3 regions of the Streptomyces sp. SID5469 genome follow, and region 2 is predicted to be linked to each of the others. Evidence: riboswitches for the same ligand, from Rfam matches in the RefSeq annotation. Region 2 holds a riboswitch; each other region holds the start of a gene.
What was found. Region 2 has a riboswitch for cyclic di-AMP ahead of GTY58_RS25410 (transglycosylase SLT domain-containing protein). Riboswitches for the same ligand answer to the same signal wherever they lie in the genome.
Positions count from the first base shown of each region.

Region 1 (7,625 bases), 2.5 Mb from region 2:
ACACATCACGTCCGGCGTCACCCCGACGTGGTCCGCCGCGAACAGCGCGCCGGTGCGCCCGAAACCGGTGGCGATCTCGTCGAACACGAGCAGCACGTCGTGCGCGTCGCACGCCTCGCGCAGCACCCGCAGATAGGCGGGGGAGTGGAACCGCATCCCGCCCGCGCCCTGCACCACCGGCTCCACGATCACCGCGGCCAGTTCGTCGGCGTGCCGCTCGATCAGTTCGCGCAGCTGATCCGCGTACGACTCCTCGTAGGCGACCGGCGGCGCGTCGGCGAACACCTGGCGCTGGAGCACGCCCTGCCACAGCTCGTGCATCCCGCCCTGGGGGTCGCACACGGACATCGGCTGCCAGGTGTCGCCGTGGTAGCCGCCGCGCCAGGTCAGCAGCCGCTGCTTGCCGGGACGGCCGAGCGACCGCCAGTACTGGAGGCACATCTTGACCGCGACCTCGACCGAGACCGAGCCGGAGTCGGCGAGGAAGACGTGCTCCAGACCCTCGGGCGAGATGTCGACAAGACGCTTCGCGAGGCGCACGGCGGGCTCGTGGGTGAGCCCGCCGAACATGACATGGCTCATCCGCGACAGCTGCTCGCGCGCCGCTTCGTTGAGCACGGGGTGGTTGTAGCCGTGGATCGCCGACCACCACGACGACATGCCGTCGATCAGTTCGCCCGTTCCGTCGGCCATGCGCAGCCGCACCCCGCTCGCCGCCTCGACGACGAGCGGTTCCTGACGGCCGGGCATCGGCCCGTACGGGTGCCAGACGTGCCGCCGATCGAGGTCGAGCAGCTCGGCCAGGGACAGGTCAGGCATTGGGCGCGAGGTCCGTTCCGGCACCCCGGCGGCGTACGGCGACCAGGTCCGTACGGGCCTCGTCGGTCCGCGGCGCGGGAGCGGAACCGCAGGCTCCGCCGCCCTCGTGCGACCCGCACCCCGCGCTCTGCTCAGACCCGCAGCCGCCGGCCGGCGCCCGGTGCTCCGGCAGCGTCACCTGGTCGGCCCCCTCCACCTCGAACCCGGCGTCCGCGATCATCTCCAGGTCCGCCTTGCCCGCCTGGCCCTCGCTGGTGAGGTAGTCGCCGAGGAAGATCGAGTTGGCGAGGTGCAGCGCGAGCGGCTGCATCGTACGGAGGTGGACCTCGCGGCCGCCCGCGATGCGGACCTCGACGTCCGGGCAGACGAACCGGACCATCGCGAGGATGCGCAGACACCGCTGAGGCGTCAGGTTCCACTCCTTGGCGAGCGGGGTGCCCTCGAACGGGATCAGGAAGTTGACCGGAACGGAGTCCGGGTCCAGCTCGCGCAGCGAGTAGACCACGTCGACCAGGTCCTCGTCCGTCTCGCCCATGCCGGCGATCAGCCCCGAGCAGGCCGACAGGCCCGCCGCGTGCGCCTTCTGTACGGTCTCCACCCGGTCGGCGTACGTGTGGGTGGTCGTGATGTCCCCGTACGTCCCCTCGGACGTGTTGAGGTTGTGGTTGTAGGCGTCCGCGCCCGCCTCGCGCAGCCGGTCGGCCTGGCCGTCGGAGAGCAGACCGAGGCAGGCGCACACCTCGACGCCCTCGTTCTGGTCCTTGATCGCCTTGATGGTGTCGGAGACCCGGTCCACGTCCCGGTCCGTCGGGCCGCGGCCGCTGGCCACCAGGCAGACCCGCTTGGCGCCGCCGGCCAGCCCGGCCGCCGCGGCCTGCGAGGCCTCGTCCGGCTTGAGCCAGGTGTACTTCAGGATCTCGGCCTTGGAGCCGAGCCGCTGGGAGCAGTAGGAGCAGTCCTCGGGGCACAGGCCCGACTTGAGGTTGACGAGATAGTTGAGTTTCACCCGTCGGCCGAACCAGTGCCTGCGCACCTTGCCGGCCGCGGCCACCACATCGAGCACGTCGTCGTCGGAGGTGGCAAGGACGGCGAGCGCCTCGGCTCGGCTCGGCAGCTCGCGCCGAAGCCCCTTTTCCACCAGCGTGTTCAGCAGGTCCATGAGAGCCGATCCTGTCCTATGCGACGGGCCCGGGCCAAGGAGAGTTTGCACAACAGAGACGGTTCAACGTGTGGGTATTGCCACATCCTGGGCGGCCGACGGTCCCGCTAGGGTCTGTGCACTGCCTACAAAACACCCGTCACTACGGTCCGGAGGACACATGGCGTTCGGCTGGATCGACGAGCAGGCGCACACGCGCCGCCGGGCCGGTCTCGTACGCACCCTGCGCCCGCGCCCCGCCGACTCGCCCCTCCTCGATCTCGCGAGCAACGACTACCTCGGCCTCGCCCGCCATCCCGAGATCACCGAGGGCGCGGCCGAGGCGGCCAGGACGTGGGGCGGCGGCGCCACCGGCTCCCGCCTCGTCACCGGCACCACGGAACTGCACGGCGAACTCGAACGCGAGCTGGCCGACTTCTGCGGCTTCGAGGCGGCCCTGGTCTTCTCCTCCGGGTACGCGGCCAATCTCGCCGCGGTCACCGCGCTCGCCCCGCACGGCTCCCTGATCGTCTCCGACGCGGGCAACCACGCCTGGCTCATCGACGGCTGCCGGCTGGCGCGGGGCACCACCCAGGTCGTCGCGCACGCCGATCCGGACGCCGTGCGCAAGGCGCTGGGGACGCACGAGGGCCAGGCCGTCGCCGTCTCGGACACGGTCTTCTCGGTGGACGGCGACGCGGCCCCGTTGGCGGACCTCGCCGAAGCCTGCCGGCAGTACGGTGCGGGGCTGGTGATCGACGACGCGCACGGGCTCGGCGTCCTCGGCGACGGCGGCCGGGGCGCCCCCTGGGCGGCGGGGCTCGCGGGCGCGCCGGACGTGGTCGTGACGGTCACGCTGTCCAAGTCGCTCGGCAGCCAGGGCGGCGCCGTGCTCGGTCCGGCCCGGGTGATCGACCACCTGATCAACGCGGCCCGTACGTTCATCTTCGACACCGGGCTGGCCCCGGCGGCGGCGGGCGCGGCCCTCGCGGCGCTGCGGCTGCTGCGCCGCGAACCGGAGCGTGCCGCACGGGCCCGTACGGTGGCGAAGGAACTGCACACCCGGCTGACGGCGGAGGGCCACGAAGCGGTACGGCCGGACGCCGCCGTCGTCTCCGTGCGGGCGCCCTCCCCCGAGCAGGCGGTGCGGTGGGCGGCGGACTGCCGGGCGGCGGGTCTCGCCGTCGGCTGTTTCCGCCCACCGTCCGTGCCCGACGGCATCTCCCGGCTGAGGCTGACCGCTCGCGCGGACCTCACCGACGGTCAGATCGACCGTGCCGTGCGGGTGATCGGCGAGACGCGGCCATACGTCGGCGTAACGGCCGTGCATCGCACCTAGTGCGGGACGAGCGGTCGGCTGTCAGTCCAGTCCGGCGACGAATCCCTCCCAGGCCTCGGGGGCGAACAGCAGGGCGGGGCCGCTCACGTTCTTCGAGTCGCGGACGGCGACCAGGCCGGCCCAGGGGCCGGGGCCCGGCCGGGCCGTCTCGACGCAGTTGTTCATTCCCCGTGCTGCGGCTGCTGCGCAGCCACCGCACACCTGGCAGAGAGGTACTTGAGGATACGCACCGAGGCAGTGCAGTCATGGTGCCTCCTTACGAGCCGTCACCTAATGCGGCGCATGTAATCCAACGTGTCCTTGGGTGAAAGGGCGTGGAACCGAAGGGTGTCGAAGGCCTCGCTGTAGGCCTGGAGGTCTTCTTTCCGCTCGAGATAGAGGCTACTCGTCAGGTGGTCGAGAACAACCACATCCAGATCAGATCTGCTCGGAAAGGAGAAGATAACGAAAGGCCCGGTGATTCCGATGTGGGCCCCCGCGGCGAACGGCAGTACCTGAAGCCGCACTTGAGGCAGCTTGGCCGCCTCCAGCAGCCGTTCCAGCTGCTGCGTCATGACCTCCGGGCCGCCGACCTCCCGGCGCAGCACCGCCTCGTCGAGGACCGCGGTCAGTTCCAGCGGCGGGTTCGAACGCAGGACGTCCTGCCGGGCCAGCCGCACCTCCACCAGAGTGTCCAGCTTGGCGTCCTCCGCGCTGCCGACCGCGGCCCGGGTCACCGCCCGGGCGTACTCGGGCGTCTGGAGCAGGCCCGGCACCACCGAGGTCTCCAGCGTGCGCATCGCGCTGGCCTGCGACTCCAGACTGATGAAGTCGCGGTACGTCGGCGGCAGCACCCCGCGATAGGCATGCCACCAGTTCTGCCGGACGCCGCCGTCGTCGGAGCCCGCCAACACCAGCAGCAGCTCGCGCAGTTCGGGATCCTCGACGCCGTATACGTCCAAAAGCAGCCGTACGTCGGGCGGTTTCACCCCGCTGGAGCCCGTCTCGATCCGGCTCACCTTGGACTGGTGCCAGCCGACGAGACCGGCCGCCTGGCCACTGGTGAGGCCCGCCCGGGCGCGTAGGGAGCGTAATTCGGCGCCGAGTTTGCGGCGGCGCACTGCTGGTCCGTACTGCATGGCCGACTCCTTTCGCCCGGGAAGCGGGCTCGCGGCGACGGTAGAGGATGGGCCGAATGCCCACCCAAATACGGTCGGTCGTCGGAGAGTTCACCGCTTCGGGCGACAGATATATGCATATCTTGGTGGATCGGCACCGAGGCCGCCCTGGTGATGGCAGTCTGGCGCGAAGCACCAGTCCGGGACCGTACTCGAACCCTCCGCTCCGTGTCGGGCCCCGGTCCCGTGGGAAAGGGACGACGTCGCCATGGCAGATCACCAGGAAGCATCCGTCACTCTGCCGAGCGATCCCGCCTCGGTCTCCGCCGCCCGAAAATACGTCGCGAGTGTGCTGGCCGAATGGGGCCTGCCGGGCGACGCGGAAGTCGCGGACACCGTGCGCCTGATCGTGTCCGAGCTCGCCACCAACGCGGTCCAGCACACCTTCGGGCAGTCACCCACGTTCACGGTTGACATCGCGCTCGACCGCGACGAACACCTGCACATCGGTGTCACCGACAGCCATCCACGCTTCCCGAAACGACTGCCCGCGGCCGTCCAGCAGGACAACGGCCGCGGAATGGTCATCATCCGCTGGCTGACCGCCGAGTGCGGCGGCAGGATGCGGGTCCGGCCCACCCGGGAGGGCGGCAAGACGGTACTGATCGAACTCCCGTGGGCGGTGTCCGCGCAGCCGGTGACGGCAGGGGGGCAGCAAGAACCCTGACCGCGCTGAACTGTGCCGCACGGCTGCTTGAACCGGCCACCGGGAGAGCGCGGGCGCGGTGCGGCCGAGGTGTTCGGCCGTCCGGGTGATCGAGCCGGCCCCGGCGACCGCCGTCAGCGCCACGGGTCGGGGCGGGTCGGGGCGCAGGCATGGTCGCCGTGCCGCGTGTGGACGTCTGTCACGGCGTACGGACGCTGCGGTCGCCGCGCACGGCGCCGCGTGCAGCCCGGGCCGTCGTGGCCGTCACCGGCGCCGTTCTCAGGGTTCTCGGCGTGGTTCTGCTTCCGGGCCGGCCGGCCGCGCGAGAGCCGAACGCTGCGCCATCAGCGGCAGTACGACCCACAGGGCCACGCACACGGCCAGCGTCCCCGCGCCGGCGGCGATGCCGGCACCCCGGCCCAGGGCCACGTCCACCACGAGCAGCACCGACCCGGTGAAGGCCAGCATCAGCACTCCGAGGCCGATCGAGGCCAGGCGGGAGGAGAGCCGCACGATGGTGGGCTTGGCGTTCTGCTGGAACAGCCCCCGGTGCACCGCGGCGGGCGCCGTGAACAGCGCCGCGGCCAGCATGGAGAGCAGCAGCGTGGTGACGTACGTGGCGCGCTGCACCGTGTCGAGGGCCGGGAAGCGGGGGGTGAAGGCCAGGGTCAGCAGGAAGGCGAACAGGATCTGGACGCCCGTCTGGGTGACCCGCAGTTCCTGGAGCAGCTCCGCGAAGTTGCGGTCGGCGCGTTCCAGGGATGTCTCGTCGCGCAACGCTCGGGCAGGTCGGTCGGCCATGGGTGAACGAGTAACCGTTTCGGCCCGTGTCACGCCCCGTCGGGGTGACGGCGCGGCCGCGCCGTCACCCCGACGGGTGGGTCAGCTGACCCGGCCGTACCACACGCTCTTCGTCCAGATCTTCTGGAGCTTCACCACTTCCCCGGTCTTCGGGGAGTGCCAGATCTTTCCCTTCCCGGCGTAGATGCCGACGTGGTACACGCTCCGGCCCGAGTGGAAGAACACCAGGTCCCCTGCCTTGCGGTGGGACGCGGAGACATGGTGGGTCTTGTTGTACTGCGCCGCAGCCGTACGGGGCAGGCTCTTGCCCGCCTTCTTGAACGCGTAGAGCGTGAGCCCGGAGCAGTCGAAGCGGCGCGGCCCCGCGGCGCCCCACTTGTAGGGGGAGCCCTTCTTGGACGCCGCGATCTGGAGTGCCTTCGTCGCTGGTGTCGCGGCCGCGGCGTCGGAGGCGACGCCCGGGACCGCGATGCTGCCGCCCACGGCAGCAAGGGTGAGAGCTGAGGCCGTACCGGCCCTGGTCAGCAGCGAGGGGACACGATTGAGCGCAGACATGCGCAACCCTTCGTCAGCCGCCTGTGAAGGATGACCTGTCGGATTCGGACTGGCGAAGTAGCCCGGCCGCGTACTGCGGCTTCACCCCAAGGACCTTCCGGATCTCTCCGGAGGCCCGCCTTGCTGGGTCCTCCACTCCTGCCGATCCACTCCTGTCGACCAGTCATCCGGGCGGCGGCAGGACTCGGCGTCCGCCCGGACCGCCCCGCCGCTGTGGCGGGGGCTTGCCGTCAGGAAGGGATCTTCACCCACAGGTGTCCGAAAATCCCAACGGAACGGGGAGTTTGTGTTGTTACTCACCACTCACCCGTTCGGGTGGACACCCCTTGTTTTCGAACGGTGTTGGGAGCACCGAGGAGGCCCGGACCTGCACTGGAATGCTCTATTCCGCTTTTGGCTTACGCGCGTTGCGCAACTTGTACGGGCCTGAAAAATTGGGGCTTCTACGCTGATCGGGGGTACGCCATTTGGTTCGTTTGGAACCCGGGCCGGACGCTCGTGGCGCGCGGTGGGCGCCGGCCCGGGTGTGGGTGCGTCAACTGTCGGATCGCGGCGGCACGGTGACCCGGGCCGCGCGCCGCTCGCCGTCGAGGACGCGCAGGGCCTGCGCGAGGGTCGGGGCGTGCAGCTCGCTCTCGCCGCGCTGGTGCATCAGCGTCAGCGCGTCGCGCAGCGCGGTCGCCTTGCCCACCAGTGCCTGGGCGGCGCGCAGTCCGCGGTAGGTGTCTCCCGGGCGCGCGGGGTTGATACGGCCGAGGAGGTCGACCACGTCGAGGTAACGGTCGATCAGCTCGGCCTCGGCGCGGGTCAGTGCGGGCAGCGGAGGCAGTTCGGGCGGCAGCATCGGCGGCTCACCTCGCGCCGGGCGCGGCGGCGGACGACTTGCGGCTCGGGACGACCCGGTCGACCAGGCCGTACGCCACGGCCGCCGGCGCGTCCAGGATCTTGTCCCGCTCGATGTCGGCGGCGACGCGCTCGGGGCTCTGCCCGGTGTGCCGTACGAGCAGTTCCTCCAACTGCTCGCGGGTACGCGCCAATTCCGCGGCCTGGATGACCAGATCGCTCGCCTGGCCCTGGACCGGCGCGGGCAGCGACGGCTGGTGGATCAGCACGCGTGCGCCGGGCAGCGCGAGCCGCTTGCCCGGTGTGCCACCGGCCAGCAGCACGGCG
Region 1 is NZ_WWIN01000001.1:8,455,174-8,462,798, forward strand. It holds gene GTY58_RS36810 (adenosylmethionine--8-amino-7-oxononanoate transaminase) at 1-819, opposite strand, end outside; gene bioB (biotin synthase BioB) at 812-1,978, opposite strand; gene GTY58_RS36820 (8-amino-7-oxononanoate synthase) at 2,139-3,296, shown strand; partial or broken gene GTY58_RS36825 (DUF397 domain-containing protein) at 3,318-3,543, opposite strand; partial or broken gene GTY58_RS36830 (helix-turn-helix transcriptional regulator) at 3,553-4,414, opposite strand; gene GTY58_RS36835 (ATP-binding protein) at 4,662-5,120, shown strand; partial or broken gene GTY58_RS41090 (LysR family transcriptional regulator) at 5,160-5,267, opposite strand; gene GTY58_RS36840 (DUF6328 family protein) at 5,379-5,900, opposite strand; gene GTY58_RS36845 (C40 family peptidase) at 5,982-6,455, opposite strand; cyclic di-AMP (ydaO/yuaA leader) riboswitch at 6,459-6,655, opposite strand; gene GTY58_RS36850 (hypothetical protein) at 6,991-7,299, opposite strand; gene GTY58_RS36855 (ATP-dependent Clp protease proteolytic subunit) at 7,307-7,625, opposite strand, start outside.
Region 1: it holds a riboswitch for cyclic di-AMP, as region 2 does, so the genes downstream of both, GTY58_RS36845 (C40 family peptidase) here and GTY58_RS25410 (transglycosylase SLT domain-containing protein) in region 2, are expected to answer to the same signal.

Region 2 (7,625 bases):
GCCGGGGGCGCCACCCGCGCGTCCTCCAGCGCGTCCAGTGGGGTGATCCACGCCGACACCGACGTGGCGAACGACTTGCCGAGGAACGGGCCCAGCGGGACGTACTCCCAGGCCTGGATGTCGCGCGCCGACCAGTCGTTCAACAGGCACAGCCCGAAGACGTGGTCCCGGAAGTCGCCGAGGCCCACCGACCGGCCCATCGGCGACGGCGTACCCACCACGAAGCCGACCTCCGCCTCGATGTCCAGCCGGACCGAAGGGCCGAAGACGGGCGCCGCGTCCGTGGGGGCCTTGCGCTGGCCGGACGGGCGTACGACCTCCGTGCCCGACACCACCACCGTGCCGGAGCGGCCGTGGTAGCCGATCGGCAGATGCTTCCAGTTGGGGGTCAGGGGGTCGGGCGCGTCCGGGCGGAAGATCTGCCCGACGTTTCGCGCGTGGTTCTCGGAGGCGTAGAAGTCGACGTAGTCGGCGACCTCGAAGGGCAGGTGCAGGGTCACCGAGGAGAGCGGATGCAGGAACGGTGCGACGGCCTCCTGGTGGGCGGGGACCGTCACCCACGCCGTGATCGCGCGCCGCACGTCCGACCATGCCGTGCGGCCCGCCGCGAGGAGCGCGTTGAGGGTCGGCCGCGCCAGCAGGGAGGCGTACGGGGAGCCGAGTGCGCGGGCTGCCGCGCCCGCGTCGAGCACGTGGTCGCCGAGCCGGACGCCCACGCTCCGGTCGGCCTGCTCGCCGGAGCCCGCCGGGGAGAACACGCCGTACGGAAGATTGTGCGGGCCGAAGGGATCGCCCTCGGGGACATCGAAGGGGGGCATCGGGTGCTGCCTCGCTTTCCGTGTGGTTGCGGCACACGTTACGGGTGCGTTGCCGCTCTTGGGCAGTGCCTAAAGAGTTCGCAATGTCCGAATAGGTCTTGTCGGAGGGTTCAATTCCGGCTTAGCGTCCTTTGGGGACATGGACGGGGTGGGTCCGGTCCGTAGGGGGGACACGTGGGGGGACCCGTGGCCAGAAGCACCGGCAGCGTGCCGTTCGACGCGGACCGTGACGTGCCGGGGCTGATCGTCAAGTTCGGCGACTACCCGCTGCATCACGGCGGTGTGGGCGCCATCCGCAGCCTGGGACGGCTCGGCATACCGATGTATGCGATGACCGAAGACCGTTACACGCCCGCGGCGGCCTCGCGCTATCTGCGCCGCGCCTTCGTCTGGCCGACCACCGGAACGGAGGAACCGGAACGGCTCGTGGAAGGGCTGCTGCGCATCGGGCACCTGATCGGCCGTCCGGCCGTCCTCATCCCGACCGACGAAGAGGCGGCCGTCCTGATCGCCGAGCACCAGGAGGCACTGGCCGACCGGGGCCGCTTCCTCTTCCCGCGGGTCGACGCCAAGCTCCCGCGCCGGCTCGCCAGCAAACAGGGGCTGCACGAACTGTGCGTGGAGCACGGCATCCCCAGCCCGGCGGCCGCCTTCCCGCAGTCGTACGACGACATCGTGCGCTTCGCCGAGAAGGCCCGCTTCCCGCTCGTGGCCAAGAACCGCGAAGCGTTCGTCCGCCGGTCCCGGCCCGCGGTGAACGGCACGACGCGGATCGCCACCCGCGAGGGACTGCTCACGCTCGCCCGCGACTGGGGCGACCACCCCGGAGTGATCCTCCAGGAGTACCTGCCGAGAGAGGAGGCCGAAGACTGGATCGTGCACGCCTACTTCGACGCGGACTCGACCCCGCTCGCCATGTTCACCGGCGTGAAGGTCCGCTCCTGGCCGCCGCACGCCGGGATGACGGCGAACGCGTACGTCGTGGACAATCCGGAACTCGCCGACCTCGCCGCGCGTTTCATCAAGCAGATCGGCTTCAGCGGCGTCATCGACCTCGACCTGCGCTTCGACCGGCGCGACGGCCAGTACAAGCTCCTCGACTTCAACCCACGGATGGGCGCCCAGTTCCGCCTCTTCGAGAACGAGTCGGGGGTGGACGTCGTCCGCGCCATGCACCTCGACCTGACCGGGCGCACGGTTCCGGAGGGGGAACAGCGCGCCGGCCACCGCTACATCGTGGAGAACATCGACCTGCCGGCCCTGCTCGCCTACCGCCGCAGCGGCTATACGACGCCGCACGCGCCGGCCCGCGCGAGCGGTACGGAGCTGGCCTGGCTCGCGGGTGACGACCTGCGGCCGTTCTTCACGATGCTCGCGCGCTTCGTGCGGCCGGGCGCGAAGCACCTGTATCAGCTGTGGCGGACCAACCGCCGCGGCGGCACCAACAGTTCCACTGCGAAGTAGGCACGAGTGCGCGCTCCGCGCCGCACCGCACGTCCTGGGGAGGGACTTCGTGATTCAACCGGTAGCAGTCATCGGTGCCGGGCCGTTCGGCCTGTCCACCGCGGCCCATCTGAGGGCGCGCGGTATCCCGGTCCGCGTCTTCGGTGATCCCATGGTGAGCTGGCGCGACCACATGCCCGCCGGAATGCTGCTGAAGTCGACTCCGGCGGCATCCACCATCGACGCCCCCCAACGCGGCCACCGCCTCGTCGACTACTGCGACGCGGCCGGCATCGCCCGGCTCGTCACGGACGAGGACATCATCCCCGTGGAGACATTCATCGGGTACGGGCGGTGGTTCCAGGAGCAGCTGGTGCCCGGCCTGGAGCAGGTGCGGGTCGTCTCGGTGGACCGCAAGGCGGGCGGTGGCTTCGAACTCAAGCTGGACTCGGGTGAGTTGTTCACCGCGCGGGCGGTCGTGGTGGCGACGGGCCTGTCCGGGCTGGCCCATCTGCCCGCCGAACTCGCGGGAGCGGCCGTGGACGGCCCCACCCCCACCGGCCCGGTCTCGCACAGCTCCCAGCACCACGACCTGAGCCGGTTCGCGGGCAAGGAACTCGTGGTCGTCGGCGCGGGCCAGTCCGCGCTGGAGACCGCCGCGCTGGCCGCCGAGGCGGGTGCGCACGTGCGCGTGGTCTCCCGGGGCCGGGGCAGGGTGTCCTTCGGCGCGCCGCCGTGGAAGCAGCCGAGGCTGCGCCCCGAGTCGCCCTTCGGCCGCGCCTGGTCGCTGTGGGCGCTGAGCTACTACCCCCACCCGTACCGGTATCTGCCCGCCGAGGCCCGCCACTACCTGGTACGCCGGGTGCTCGGCCCGCTCGGCGCATGGTGGCTGCGGGACCGCTTCGAGGGCAAGGTGGAGGTGCGTGAGGTGGCGTCCGTCGCCCGCGCCCACGCGTCCGAGGGATCACCGGTCCTCACACTCCGGACACACGGCGGCCGTACGCAGGAGCTGCCGGCCGACCATGTCATCGCGGCGACCGGCTACCGCGTCGACATCGCCGCGATGGACTTCCTCGGGCACGAGCTGCGCACGGAACTGGTGGTGAGCCGGGGCACGCCGAAACTGGGCGCGGGGTTCCGGTCGTCCGTGCCGGGCCTGTACTTCACGGGCCTGCCGGCCGCGGCGTCGTACGGACCGGTGATGCGCTTCGTGTGCGGTACCGAGTTCGCGTCCCCGCGCCTGGCGAAGCACCTGGCGGGGGCGCACGGCTGAGGCGGCGGCCGCACCGAAGGGGCGCGCCGGGAATCGCGCCCCTTCCTCGGCCGGACGCTCGACGACCCGGCGGGTCAGGGCGTCGACGCCGTACGCCCGGTCCGCGACGAGAGCGAACGGCGGGTGGGCGGTCTGCCGGCCGAGCTGTCCCACCGACCCCGCCGGACGGTCAACGGCCCCCGCGGCCGAACGCCCCCGCGATCAACGGCCCCTGTGACGGGCGTCGTTGCGCACGAGATACCGGACGTCGTCCGGTTCCCGCCGGGCCGATGGGGCGTTCGATCCGTATCCTCTCGATCATGGCCGCTCCCACCGCATATTCACTCATCGCCACTGACCTGGACGGAACGCTGCTGCGCCGCGACGACACGTTCTCCGACCGGTCCCTCGCCGCGCTGGCGAGGGCGGCCGGGGCCGGCGCCCAGCACCTCGTGGTGACGGGACGGCCGGCCCCCAGGGTGCGACCACTGCTCGACGCCCTCGGCACCAGGGGGCTCGCGGTGTGCGGACAGGGCGCGCAGCTGTACGACGCCGGCGCGAACCGTCTGCTGTGGTCGGTGACCCTGGACCGTGAGCTGGCCGAGACCGCGCTCGGCAAGATCGAGGCCGAGGTCGGAGAGGTGTACGCGGCCGTCGACCAGGACGGCGTGGACGGGCTGACGCTGATCGAGCCGGGCTATCTCATGCCGCACCCGACGCTTCCGGCCGTACGGGTGCCGCGGCGGGACGACCTGTGGACCGAGCCCATCAGCAAGGTCCTGCTGCGCCATCCCCTGCTCTCCGACGACGAGTTGGCGTCCGAGGCCCGCGGAGCCGTCGGTTCGCTCGCCACGGTCACCATGTCGGGACCCGGCACCGTCGAACTCCAGCCATGCGGCATCACCAAGGCGACCGGGCTCGCCCTCGCCGCCGATCACCTGGGCCTCACCCCGGCGCGGACCATCGCCTTCGGCGACATGCCCAACGACATCCCCATGTTCGACTGGGCGGCCCACGGCGTCGCCATGGCCAACGCCCATCCCGAGCTCAAGGCCGTCGCCGACGAGATCACCACGTCGAACGAGGACGACGGCATCGCCGTCGTCCTCGAGCGGTTGTTCCCCGGCCGGTAAGCGGCCGGAAGGTCGGCTCAGTACGCCCCGAAGACGTTGTCGATCGAGCCGTACCTCGCGGCGGCGTAGTTGCACGCCGCCGTGATGTTCGCCACCGGGTTGTAGGGGTCGAACGCGGTGCCGGGCACGTGGTACGCGGCGAACGTCGGGTCGATGACCTGGAGGAGACCCTTGGACGGGGTGCCCTTCGCGGCGTTGGAGTCCCAGTTGTTGATGGCGAGCGGGTTGCCGGACGACTCGCGGATGACGTTGCGGTAGATGCCGTTGTACGTGCCCGGAATGTTGTGCTTTGCCATGATGTCCAGGGACTCACGGATCCAGCCGTCGAGGTTGTTGGTGTACGTCACGGCGGAGGACGGAGCGGCCGCGGTGGTGGCGGGGGTGGCGGCGGACGCGCCGGTCGCCCCCAGGAGCGGCAGGGCGAGGACGGCGACACCCGTTCCCGCGACGGCGAGGGTGCGGGCGAATCGGGCGGGCATGGCGAACGCGGGCATGTCGAATTTCCTCTCCGGCGCCTGCGAGGTGAGCTGTCGGGTTCGGGCTGGAGATGCCCGGCCGCGTCCGAGGACGCGGCTTCACCCCGAGCCGCTCCGGCGTGGTGACCGGACGGCGACTTACCTGGTTTCCCCGCTCCTGCCGTGCGTGAGTGAGTGGTGGATTGATCGGGCGGCGGCAGGATTTGGCGATCCGCCCGGGTCCGGAACGTATGCGAGAGCACATGTCGGGAACAAGTGGCGAAATCACAGCACGGTGTATTTGACCTTGATGCCAGGCAAAAGGATCATTTGATGCATTAGGGAGACAGGGGTCAACTTGCCTTTCGCAAAGGGGAAGTTGACGTTCCGGATGTGGGGTGGCGATCCACGCCCGCGTGACCCAATTCACGTGCGTGGATGGAATTTTACGGAGCTACCACCCAATACGGGCAACTCGGGCACGGTTTTCCTGGAGCGCCCACCGCGCGCTAAGCGCGGATACTTCATGCCATTTCGGACAGTTCCGGCTATCCCGCTGTCCGGGGAATCCTCTTCCGCCACGTCCGGTGGAACACCACCTCGTCACCGTCCTTGCAGATCACCTCGTCCGAGGTGATGAAGTCCGCCGCGTCGCAGGTGACTTCGGACCGCGTCCGCACGCTCGCGTCCCACGCCAGGTCCGGGCGGTGCAGCCGGATCGACCAGTCCGAGCGGGTGCGGGCCGACAGGGGGTCGGACGCGTCGACCGTGTAGGTCTCCCGGGCGTCCTCGGTGAGCTCCAGCCCGTCGGGGTACACCCGGGTACCGCCGTGACGCGGGTCGTCCTCGAAACGCGGGTCGTCCTCCAGGCGCCACCGGCCGGCCGCCACATCGCGTACGACCAGCCGCTCCGGCCGGGGTTCGTCGAGAGTGACCGGGCTGACGACACCGAGCGGCTCGGCCTGCTCCGGCTCCTCGAAGCGAATGGCCGGGTCCGACTCCCTTGCCCGCACCGGCAGTTGGAGCGCACTGCCCGCCGGGTCCAGTGTGAAGCCGGCCTCCGAGCCCGGCTGCGGCCAGATCCACGGCCAGTACGCGGAGGAGACCGCGAGGCGGATGCGGTGGCCGGGCGGGAAGGCGTGTCCGATGCCGTTCAGCTCGAAGGTCACGTCCTCCGTCGCGCCCGGCTGCCATGCCGTGGCGCGGTCACGGCCGTGGCGTGCCGACAGGTTCAGGACGCCCCGGGTGAGGAGGGTCGACGAGCCGTCGGGGAACACCTCGCACAGCCGCGCGATCACCTGCCCCCGGGGTGCCCACGAGGTCAGCCGCAGCCGCACCCTCGGCCGCCCCAGCACCCAGGTCTCCGCCGCCACTTCGAACTCGAAGCACGCCGACTTCGCGTCCTCGTCGCGCTGGTCGGGCGGCAGGTCGGCGTCGTTCCCCACGGGCAGCAAGCGGCCGGCGTCCACCCCCGTGTGCATCGGCGACCGGACGAGCACGGGCGCGCCCTGGAGCCCGTACGACACCGGGGTCACGGCGGGCGACGGCCACGCGGCGTCCCCCACCCAGCGGCCCGGCAGGACGTCGTACACCGTCGCCGGAGGATGCGAGTCGCCGATGTACGAGCGGAGCAGCGGCTCGGCCATCACTCCGTTCGTGCCTGTGCCTGTGTCCGTGTCCGTGTCCGTGTCCGTGTCCTTGAGCCAGTGGTCCCACCAGCGCAGCGTCTCCTGGAGGAAGCCGATCGCCGGGCCGGGCGGCAGGCCGCGGTCCGGGTACTGGTGCGACCACGGGCCGATCAGCCCCCGCACACGATCGGGCGGAAGGCACTCGACCAGCCGCAGCACCGTGTCGCGGTACGGGTCGTGCCAGCCGCCGACGGCGAGGACGGCGGCCCTGATCGCGCCGTAGTCCTCGCGGACGCCGCCGGGGCGCCAGTAGCCGTCCCGCGTCTGGTGCTCCAGCCAGGTGTGGATGAAGGGGGTCACCGACTCCAGGCGTTCGGTCCACATGTCCCGCCACATCACCGCGCCCACGTGCGCCGGGTCCGGGGGGCGGGAGGCGAACGCGAGCATCGTCGCCGCCCAGGCGTGCATGCCGACCGCGAGGACGGAGCCTCCCCGGTAGTGGACGTCGTGGTCGTAGCGGTCGTCCGGCGAGCAGACCGTGACGACCGCCTTGAGCGGCTCGGGCGCGCGGGCCGCGATCCGCAGGGCGTCGAAGCCGCCCCAGGAGATGCCGAACATGCCGACCCGCCCGCTGCACCAGGGCTGGGCCGCCAGCCACTCGATCACCTCCACCCCGTCGGCCGCCTCCGCCTCCGCGTGGGTGTCGCCCGGCATGCCCTCCGAGTTGCCGTGCCCGCGGATGTCCACCCGGACGGAGGCGTAGCCGTGACCCGCGTACCAGGGGTGGCGCTGCCAGTCGCGGGCGGCGGTCTCGTCCGTGAGGCGGTACGGGAGGTACTCCAGCAGGGCGGGGACCGGCTCGCCGGTCAGCGGGCGCCACACGCGCGCGTACAGCC
Region 2 is NZ_WWIN01000001.1:5,906,575-5,914,199, forward strand. It holds gene fahA (fumarylacetoacetase) at 1-818, opposite strand, end outside; gene GTY58_RS25395 (ATP-grasp domain-containing protein) at 1,005-2,282, shown strand; gene GTY58_RS25400 (FAD-dependent oxidoreductase) at 2,332-3,534, shown strand; partial or broken gene GTY58_RS40885 (phosphotyrosine protein phosphatase) at 3,592-3,681, shown strand; gene GTY58_RS25405 (Cof-type HAD-IIB family hydrolase) at 3,834-4,646, shown strand; gene GTY58_RS25410 (transglycosylase SLT domain-containing protein) at 4,664-5,140, opposite strand; cyclic di-AMP (ydaO/yuaA leader) riboswitch at 5,144-5,309, opposite strand; gene GTY58_RS25415 (CocE/NonD family hydrolase) at 5,650-7,625, opposite strand, start outside.

Region 3 (7,625 bases), 1.5 Mb from region 2:
GCCGCCTCGCTCGGCGCCACCGACGCCGCGGACGCGGTCGCCAAGGCGTCGGCCCTGGGGATGAAGGCGGGCAGCCCGATCTACCTCGACATGGAGTCGTACGACGTCACCGACAAGGCCTGCAACGACGCCGTACTGACCTATGTACGCGCCTTCGACAAGGCCCTGCACGCCAAGACCTACCGCACCGGCTACTACGGCTTCCGCAGCTCCAGCGCGAAGGCCGTCGCCGACGCCACCGACCGCACGGACCTGCCGGGCAACCTCTGGTACGCGCTGTGGGACAAGCAGAACACCACGACGGCGGACTGGCCGTTCGGCGCCGGTCAGTGGACGAACCACAGCCGAGCCCACCAGTACATGGTCAACAGCAAGGAGTCGCGCGGCGGGTACACGATCACCGTGGACCGCGACGCGTGGGACGCGCCGGTGGCCATCACAGGTTGACCGACGCGGGCGGAGTTCGCCGTGCGGCGGTGCCCGAAGGACATGCGAATCGTTGGTCGAAAGGGTGGCCGAGAGCTGGGCCACTGCCTACCATCGATCACCGCAAGACTTTGTGCACCGTCGCACAATCTCCTCGGGAGGTTCCCTTGCACCGCCGCCGTCGCACCGCGCTAGTCCTCTCCGCCGCGATCGTCGCGGCGGCTCCCCTCCTCACCGCGTGCGGCGGCGAGGCGCACCCCGGCGCCGCGGCCGTCGTAGGCGGCCAACGGATCACGGTCGCGCAGCTGGAGAGCCGGGTGAACGAGGTGCGCACGGCCCAGCGGGCCGCCACCACGGACGACGCCCAGTACGAGCAGACCATCGCCAAGACCGGCAGCCTCACCCGCGACACCCTGCACAGCCTGGTCCTGGACCGGGTCCTGGACCGTGCGGCCAAGGACGCGGGTGTCAGCGTGACCCGCAAGGACGCCCAGCAGATGCGCACCGCCCTGGAGCAGCAGGCGGGCGGCACGAAGGCGCTGGAGTCGGCCTGGCTCCAGCAGTACGGCGTGGCACCGGGGCGGCTCGACGACAGCCTCCGCACCGAGATCGAGGCGCAGAAGCTGGCCACCACGCTCGGCGCCGACATGAACACGGTCAACGGCAAGGCGGCGTTCTGGAAGGCGATGTCCGAGGCCTCCAAGAAACTCCACGTCACCCTGAATCCGCGCTACGGCACGTGGGACGTGCAGAAGAGCAGCCGGGTGGACGCGAAGACCCCGTGGCTGCGGGAGGTCACGGCGACAACGACCCAGCAGACGGCGTAGCGGGGTACGGGCGCACGGGCCTGTGGATAAACGGTTCGGCCGGTCGGCGTGCGAGGACAATGGAGCAGCGCCGGCAAAGGAACAGCTGTCGGCAATGGCGTAGCCGTCGGCAGTGAAGCGGCGGGGAGCGTCCCGCCCCGCCGGCGAACCGCTCACCGCCCGGCCTGTGGATAACTGCTGGTGGTGTCGGCGGCGTGGGTTACGTTCGAGGGGTGAACGCAACCAGCCTCAACGGCGACTCGAACGTGACCGGTGCCGACGCCCCCGCCCCCGGCCGCATCGTCCTGCTCACCACCAGTCACCGTGTCGCACCCGGACTCCTGTCCTGGCCCGCCTGGCAGGCGCTGCACGGTGCCGACCGGGTCCTGTGCGCGGACGGCGCGCACCCCCAGCTGCCGTATCTGCGCGAGGCGGGCATCACGGTCGACGAGGCGTCCCCGACCGCCGAGGAGCTGGTCGACGCCTGCGCCGGCGGCCGCACGCTGGTCGTCGTCGCGACCGGCGAGGGCGAGCCGCGCCTCACCGACGGGCTGGCCCGCCTCGCGGGCTCCGGCCGCATACAGATGCCGGACCTGGAGCTGCTCCCCGCCTCGTACGACCTGCCGGGCGCCCGTCTCCTCGACCTCGTCCAGGTCATGGACCGCATCCGCGCCGAGTGCCCCTGGTCGTCCCAGCAGACCCACAAGGGCCTGGCCAAGTACGGCATCGAGGAAGCGTACGAGCTGGTCGAGGCGATCGAGGAGGGCGACCGCGACGAACTCCGCGAGGAGCTGGGAGACGTCCTGCTCCAGGTGGTCTTCCACGCCCGGATCGCGGAGGAGGACGAGGACGAGCCGTTCTCGATCGACGACGTGGCGGGCGGCATCGTCGCCAAGCTGATCCACCGCCACCCGCACGTCTTCGGCGACGAGACCGCGGCCACTCCGGAGGAGGTCAAGGAGCACTGGCTGCGCACCAAGGCGGTGGAGAAGCAGCGGACCTCGGTGACCGAGGGCGTTCCGCTCGGCCAGCCGGGCCTGGCCCTGGCCGCGAAGCTGTCGTCGCGGGTGCGCACGGCGGGACTCGACGTACCGCTGCCGCACGGCGAGGACGTCGGCTACGAGCTGCTGGCGATGGCCGCGCGCGCCGAGGCGGAGGGCGTGGACCCGGAGGCGGCACTCCGGGCGGCGGCGCGGGCCTACCGGGACGCGATCCGGGGGGCGGAGGAGACGGGCGCGGCGGGGGACTGACACAAGCGGCGGACCTGCCGGGGTCGGCGGCGTGAACGCGGTGAGCCACATGTGTCAGGTGGCCGTGAACTCCACGGGGAGGTTGCGCAGCCCGCGCATGATCAGGCCGCCTCGCCAGCGCAGGTCCGCGGGATCGGCGGCAAGGCGGAGATCGGGCAGCCGGCGCAGCAGGGTGGCCAGCGCCGTGCGGCCTTCGAGGCGGGCGAGCGGCGCGCCGATGCAGTAGTGGATGCCATGTCCGTAGCCGAGGTGCTGGTTGTCGCTGCGGGAGAGGTCGAGCGTGTCCGGCTCGTCGAAACGCGCGGGATCACGGTCGGCGGCGGCGAGGACCACGAGCACGGGATCACCGGAAGCGATGCGCTGTCCGCCCATGTCCAGGGGCTCGGTCGCGTAGCGCCAAGTAGCCAGTTCGACGGGGCCGTCGTAGCGGAGGAGCTCTTCGATACCGGTGTCGAGCAGGTCCTGTTCGCCCCGCTCGATCGACTGCTGCAGTCGCGCCCGCTGCTGTGGGTTGCGCAGCAGCGCGTATGTGCCGTTGCCGATGAGGTTGATGGTCGTTTCAAAACCGGCGAACAGCAGTACGAAACACATGGCCGCGGCTTCGTTCTCGGTGAGGTGCTCGCCGTGGTCGGAGGCGCGGATGAGACCGGAGATGAGGTCCTCGCCGGGGCCGGGGTCGGCCGGCAGCGCCTCCCGTTTGCGGTGGATCAGCTCGGCGAGATAGCCGCGCATCTTCTTCACGGACCGCGCGACACCGCCCCTCGGCCCTCCCCCGTGCCGGATCATCATCCCCGCCCAGTCCCGGAAGTCGTCCTGGTCCTCGCGGGGGACGCCGAGCAGGTCGCAGATGGCGTAGATGGGGAGGGGGAACGCGAACTCATGGATGAGGTCGGCGCTTCCGGTCTGCGCGAACTGGTCGATGAGGTGGTCGGTCAGCTCTTGGACCCGGGGCGCGAATTCGGCCACTCGGCGGGGTGTGAACGCTTTGGAGACGAGCCGACGGAGGCGCGTGTGGTCCGGCGGGTCGATGTTGAGCAGATGGGTCATGAGGTTGGCGCTGCGCTCGCCGGGGATACCCGTCTTGCTCTTTCCGGGGGCGTCTTCGGAATGGTGCACGGGATTTTTGGAGAGCCGCGCGTCGGCCAGCGCCTGCTTGGCGTCCGCGTACCGAGTCACCAGCCACGCCTCGACACCGCTGGGAAGTGTGGTGCGGTGCACGGGCGCATGCTCGCGGAGCCACGCGTAGGCAGGGTAGGGGTCGGTGGCGAACTCCCAGGTGAAGAGTTCGGGTTCGCTATGTGGGGCGTTCACGGGGTGACGGTACCGGGAGCCGCGTTCTCGCTGGAGTCGGCGCGTACCGGCGGCCGACCCCGCCACCGTGCCGACCCCGCCGCCGTGCCGACCCCGCCGCCGTGCCGACCCCGCCACCGTGCCGACTCTCCCGACGTGACAACCAGCACCTCGGCTACGGGCACGGCGTCACTGCTGCCTCGGTGTACCCGCCGCCCGACTGTGGGCAGACGCCGCTCGCCCCTCTCCAGGAACTGCAACTCGCGGTGGATTCGGTCGATTTGGGCTGCACCGAAAGCGCGTCATGCATGGATTGCGCACGCTTCCGGTGGAGTTCACCCCAGCTGGGCGGTGAGGTACCCGCATGCACTAACACAGAGAGCTGTCGCGAGAGAACTGACATTCGTTCAACTCTGTGATCTTCACGTGATCTGCGCGGCATTAACTTGTGACAAGCGTTCGAGTACGGATACGTTCACGCATCAAGCGCGGCGCTTGGCCACAACCGTCGCGCAGCTCACTGCTGTCACGCGAAAGGCAACCGCATGCTCTCCGGGAACGGTCGACACCGACGCCCCCGTCAGGCTCCGGCCCTCCTCGTCGCGGCCGGCGTGACCGGCTCGGCCATCGCGATCCCGTTGCTCGGCGCCACCGGCGCCAGCGCGGCCAGCGGTACGACGTGGGACCAGGTCGCGGAGTGCGAGAGCGGAGGCTCCTGGAGCGCCGACACCGGCAACGGGTACTACGGCGGGCTCCAGTTGTCCCAGGGGAACTGGGAGAAGTACGGCGGTCTCGACTACGCCCCCAGTGCCGACCAGGCCAGCCGCTCCCAGCAGATAGCCGTCGCCGAGAAGGTCCTCGCCGCCAAGGGCAGCTCCCCCTGGTCCACCTGCGGCATCGCTGTCGGCCTCAGCCAGGACTCCGGTTCGGCCGACGTCGACACGGGCCTCCTCGGCAGCGGATCCACGGCCGACTCCGACTCCGGTTCCGGCATCAGCTCCGGCCTGTCCGACTCGTCCTCTTCGTCCGGCTCCTCGTCCGCGGCCAAGGATTCCAAGGGCTCCGCCAAGGCCGACGCCACGCCGTCCGGCTCTTCGACTTCCGACAGCTCGTCCGCGGATGCGGCGAAGAGTGACGACTCGGACAAGTCAGGGCAGAACGGCGACGCTTCGACCCCCTCCGAGGCGGAGTCCACCAGCTCCGGCCGGCACCGCGGCGACACGGCCGACGAGAGTGCCGCCGACGGCCGCGCCGACGACTCCACCGGCCGGCATGCCTCCCGCGGCTCCGACGGCTCCCGCGAGGCGGCTCCCGACGCGGCCGACGACGCGTACGTCGTGCGCCCCGGAGACAGCCTGTCGGCCATCGCCGACTCCCTTGGGCTCAGGGGCGGATGGTCCGCGCTGTACACCGAGAACGAGAAGACCGTCGGCGCCGACCCGGACGTCATCGTCCCCGGTCAGAGCCTTGCACTTGCTGCCGAACCGGGCGAAAAGCAGCGGTAGTTCGGACCGTCTTTCACCGCTAATGTCCCGGTTTGGTGAGAGTGAGAGATGAGTCTCAGAAGCCCTGATCGTCTTTGAAATTCCGGCGATCGACTGCTTACGGTCGTGATCGCTCGCCACAGCGGGCCCCGACGGTCGCAACGCCGAATCCTGCCAGCGGCCGTACGGGAACAGTCGTCGCGTAAGCGCCGCAGGCAGGAGCGGGGGACCCAAGGTAGGCGCCGGGCCCAGCACTTGAGGCTGGTCCGGCTAGGGGTGAAGTCGCGCGCCGGAATCGGCAGAGGAAGGCGCGCGGCCGGGCAACTCAACCGGCCCGAACCCGACAGCTCACCTCGTAGGCGTCGGTGAGGGGATCACTTCATGCTGCTTTCCAGCAAGGGCAAGCACCGCCGCCCGTCCAAGGCCACTCGTGCGATCGCCATCGCCGGTGTCACCGGTGCCGCCGTCGCCGCCCCGCTCATGGCGGCCGGCAACGCCTCCGCCGCCACCGCCTCCGAGTGGGACGCCGTCGCCCAGTGCGAGGCCGGCGGCAACTGGTCCATCAACACCGGAAACGGCTACTACGGCGGCCTTCAGTTCTCGGCCTCCACCTGGGCCGCGTACGGCGGCACGGCCTACGCCTCCACCGCCGACCAGGCCTCCAAGTCCGAGCAGATCTCGGTCGGCGAGAAGGTCCTCGCCGCCCAGGGCAAGGGCGCCTGGCCGACCTGCGGCACCGGACTTTCGGGCGCCGCGAACAACGCCGGCTCGCCGGCCCCGAGCACCCCGCAGCAGAGCACCCCGAAGAGCAGCACCACCCAGTCGACCGAGCAGCGCGCCTCCCGTTCGGACGAGCGGCCGGCCGCCAAGACCGTCGAGACCCCGACCGGCAAGAAGGTCAAGAAGGGCGACGGCGAGTACAAGGTCGTCAAGGGCGACACCCTCAGCTCCATCGCCGAGAAGAAGCACGTCGCGGGCGGCTGGCAGAAGCTGTTCAAGCTGAACAAGGACATCGTCGACGACGCCGACTTCATCTACCCGGGCCAGCAGCTCCACCTGAGCTGACAACAGGCTCGTACCTGAACCACAGCGCGCTCCCATACGTGACCTCCATGGTGGAGGCCTCGTGAGGGGCCGCCCCCGTCCCCACGGGCCCCCCGCTCCGGTGCGTCTTCCCCCGTACGCACCGGGGCGGGGCTTTTTCTTGTCCCGGTCGCACCGGATATACCGGGGCTCTTTTGTTCCGTTCGGAAACAATTTACTCTCGGTTCTGTCCATGAGGTGGTCGACCGGCTGGCCGATCCCTCAGAGCCGGTTAGGCTCATCCCGCGGGGCCTCCACAGGTCTGCGCCCAACCGGGCCTCCGGCCCGGCGTAACTCGCGTCACATCCCAGAAGGAGATGCTCGTGCCGTCCATCGACGTCGTCGTAGCCCGGGAAATCCTGGACTCCCGAGGCAACCCCACGGTCGAGGTCGAGGTCGGCCTCGACGACGGCAGCACGGGTCGTGCCGCCGTCCCGTCCGGCGCCTCCACCGGTGCCTTCGAGGCCATCGAGCTCCGCGACGGTGACCCCAACCGTTACCAGGGCAAGGGTGTCGAGAAGGCCGTCCTCGCCGTCATCGAGCAGATCGGCCCGGAGCTCGTCGGCTACGACGCCACCGAGCAGCGCCTGATCGACCAGGCGATGTTCGACCTGGACGCCACCGACAACAAGGGCTCGCTCGGCGCCAACGCCATCCTCGGCGTCTCCCTCGCCGTCGCGCACGCCGCCTCCGAGGCCAGCGACCTCCCGCTCTTCCGCTACCTGGGCGGCCCGAACGCGCACCTGCTGCCCGTTCCGATGATGAACATCCTGAACGGCGGCTCGCACGCCGACTCCAACGTGGACATCCAGGAGTTCATGATCGCCCCGATCGGCGCGGAGTCCTTCTCCGAGGCCCTGCGCTGGGGCGCCGAGGTCTACCACACCCTCAAGAAGGTGCTGAAGACCAAGGGCCTGTCCACCGGCCTCGGCGACGAGGGCGGCTTCGCCCCGAACCTGGAGTCGAACCGCGCCGCGCTCGACCTCATCATCGAGGCCATCAAGCAGGCCGGTTACATCCCGGGCGAGCAGATCGCGCTCGCGCTCGACGTCGCCGCGTCCGAGTTCTACAAGGACGGCAAGTACGAGTTCGAGGGCAAGTCCCGCTCGGCCGCCGAGATGACCGAGTACTACGAGGAGCTCGTCTCCGCGTACCCGCTCGTCTCCATCGAGGACCCGCTGTACGAGGACGACTGGGCCGGCTGGAAGGTCATCACCGACAAGCTGGGCGACAAGGTCCAGATCGTCGGCGACGACCTCTTCGTCACCAACCCGGAGCGCCTGGCC
Region 3 is NZ_WWIN01000001.1:4,372,575-4,380,199, reverse strand. It holds gene GTY58_RS18480 (glycoside hydrolase domain-containing protein) at 1-447, shown strand, start outside; gene GTY58_RS18475 (SurA N-terminal domain-containing protein) at 594-1,253, shown strand; gene GTY58_RS18470 (nucleoside triphosphate pyrophosphohydrolase) at 1,466-2,482, shown strand; gene GTY58_RS18465 (cytochrome P450) at 2,537-3,793, opposite strand; gene GTY58_RS18460 (transglycosylase family protein) at 4,318-5,277, shown strand; cyclic di-AMP (ydaO/yuaA leader) riboswitch at 5,454-5,633, shown strand; gene GTY58_RS18455 (transglycosylase family protein) at 5,638-6,321, shown strand; gene eno (phosphopyruvate hydratase) at 6,657-7,625, shown strand, end outside.
Region 3: it holds a riboswitch for cyclic di-AMP, as region 2 does, so the genes downstream of both, GTY58_RS18455 (transglycosylase family protein) here and GTY58_RS25410 (transglycosylase SLT domain-containing protein) in region 2, are expected to answer to the same signal.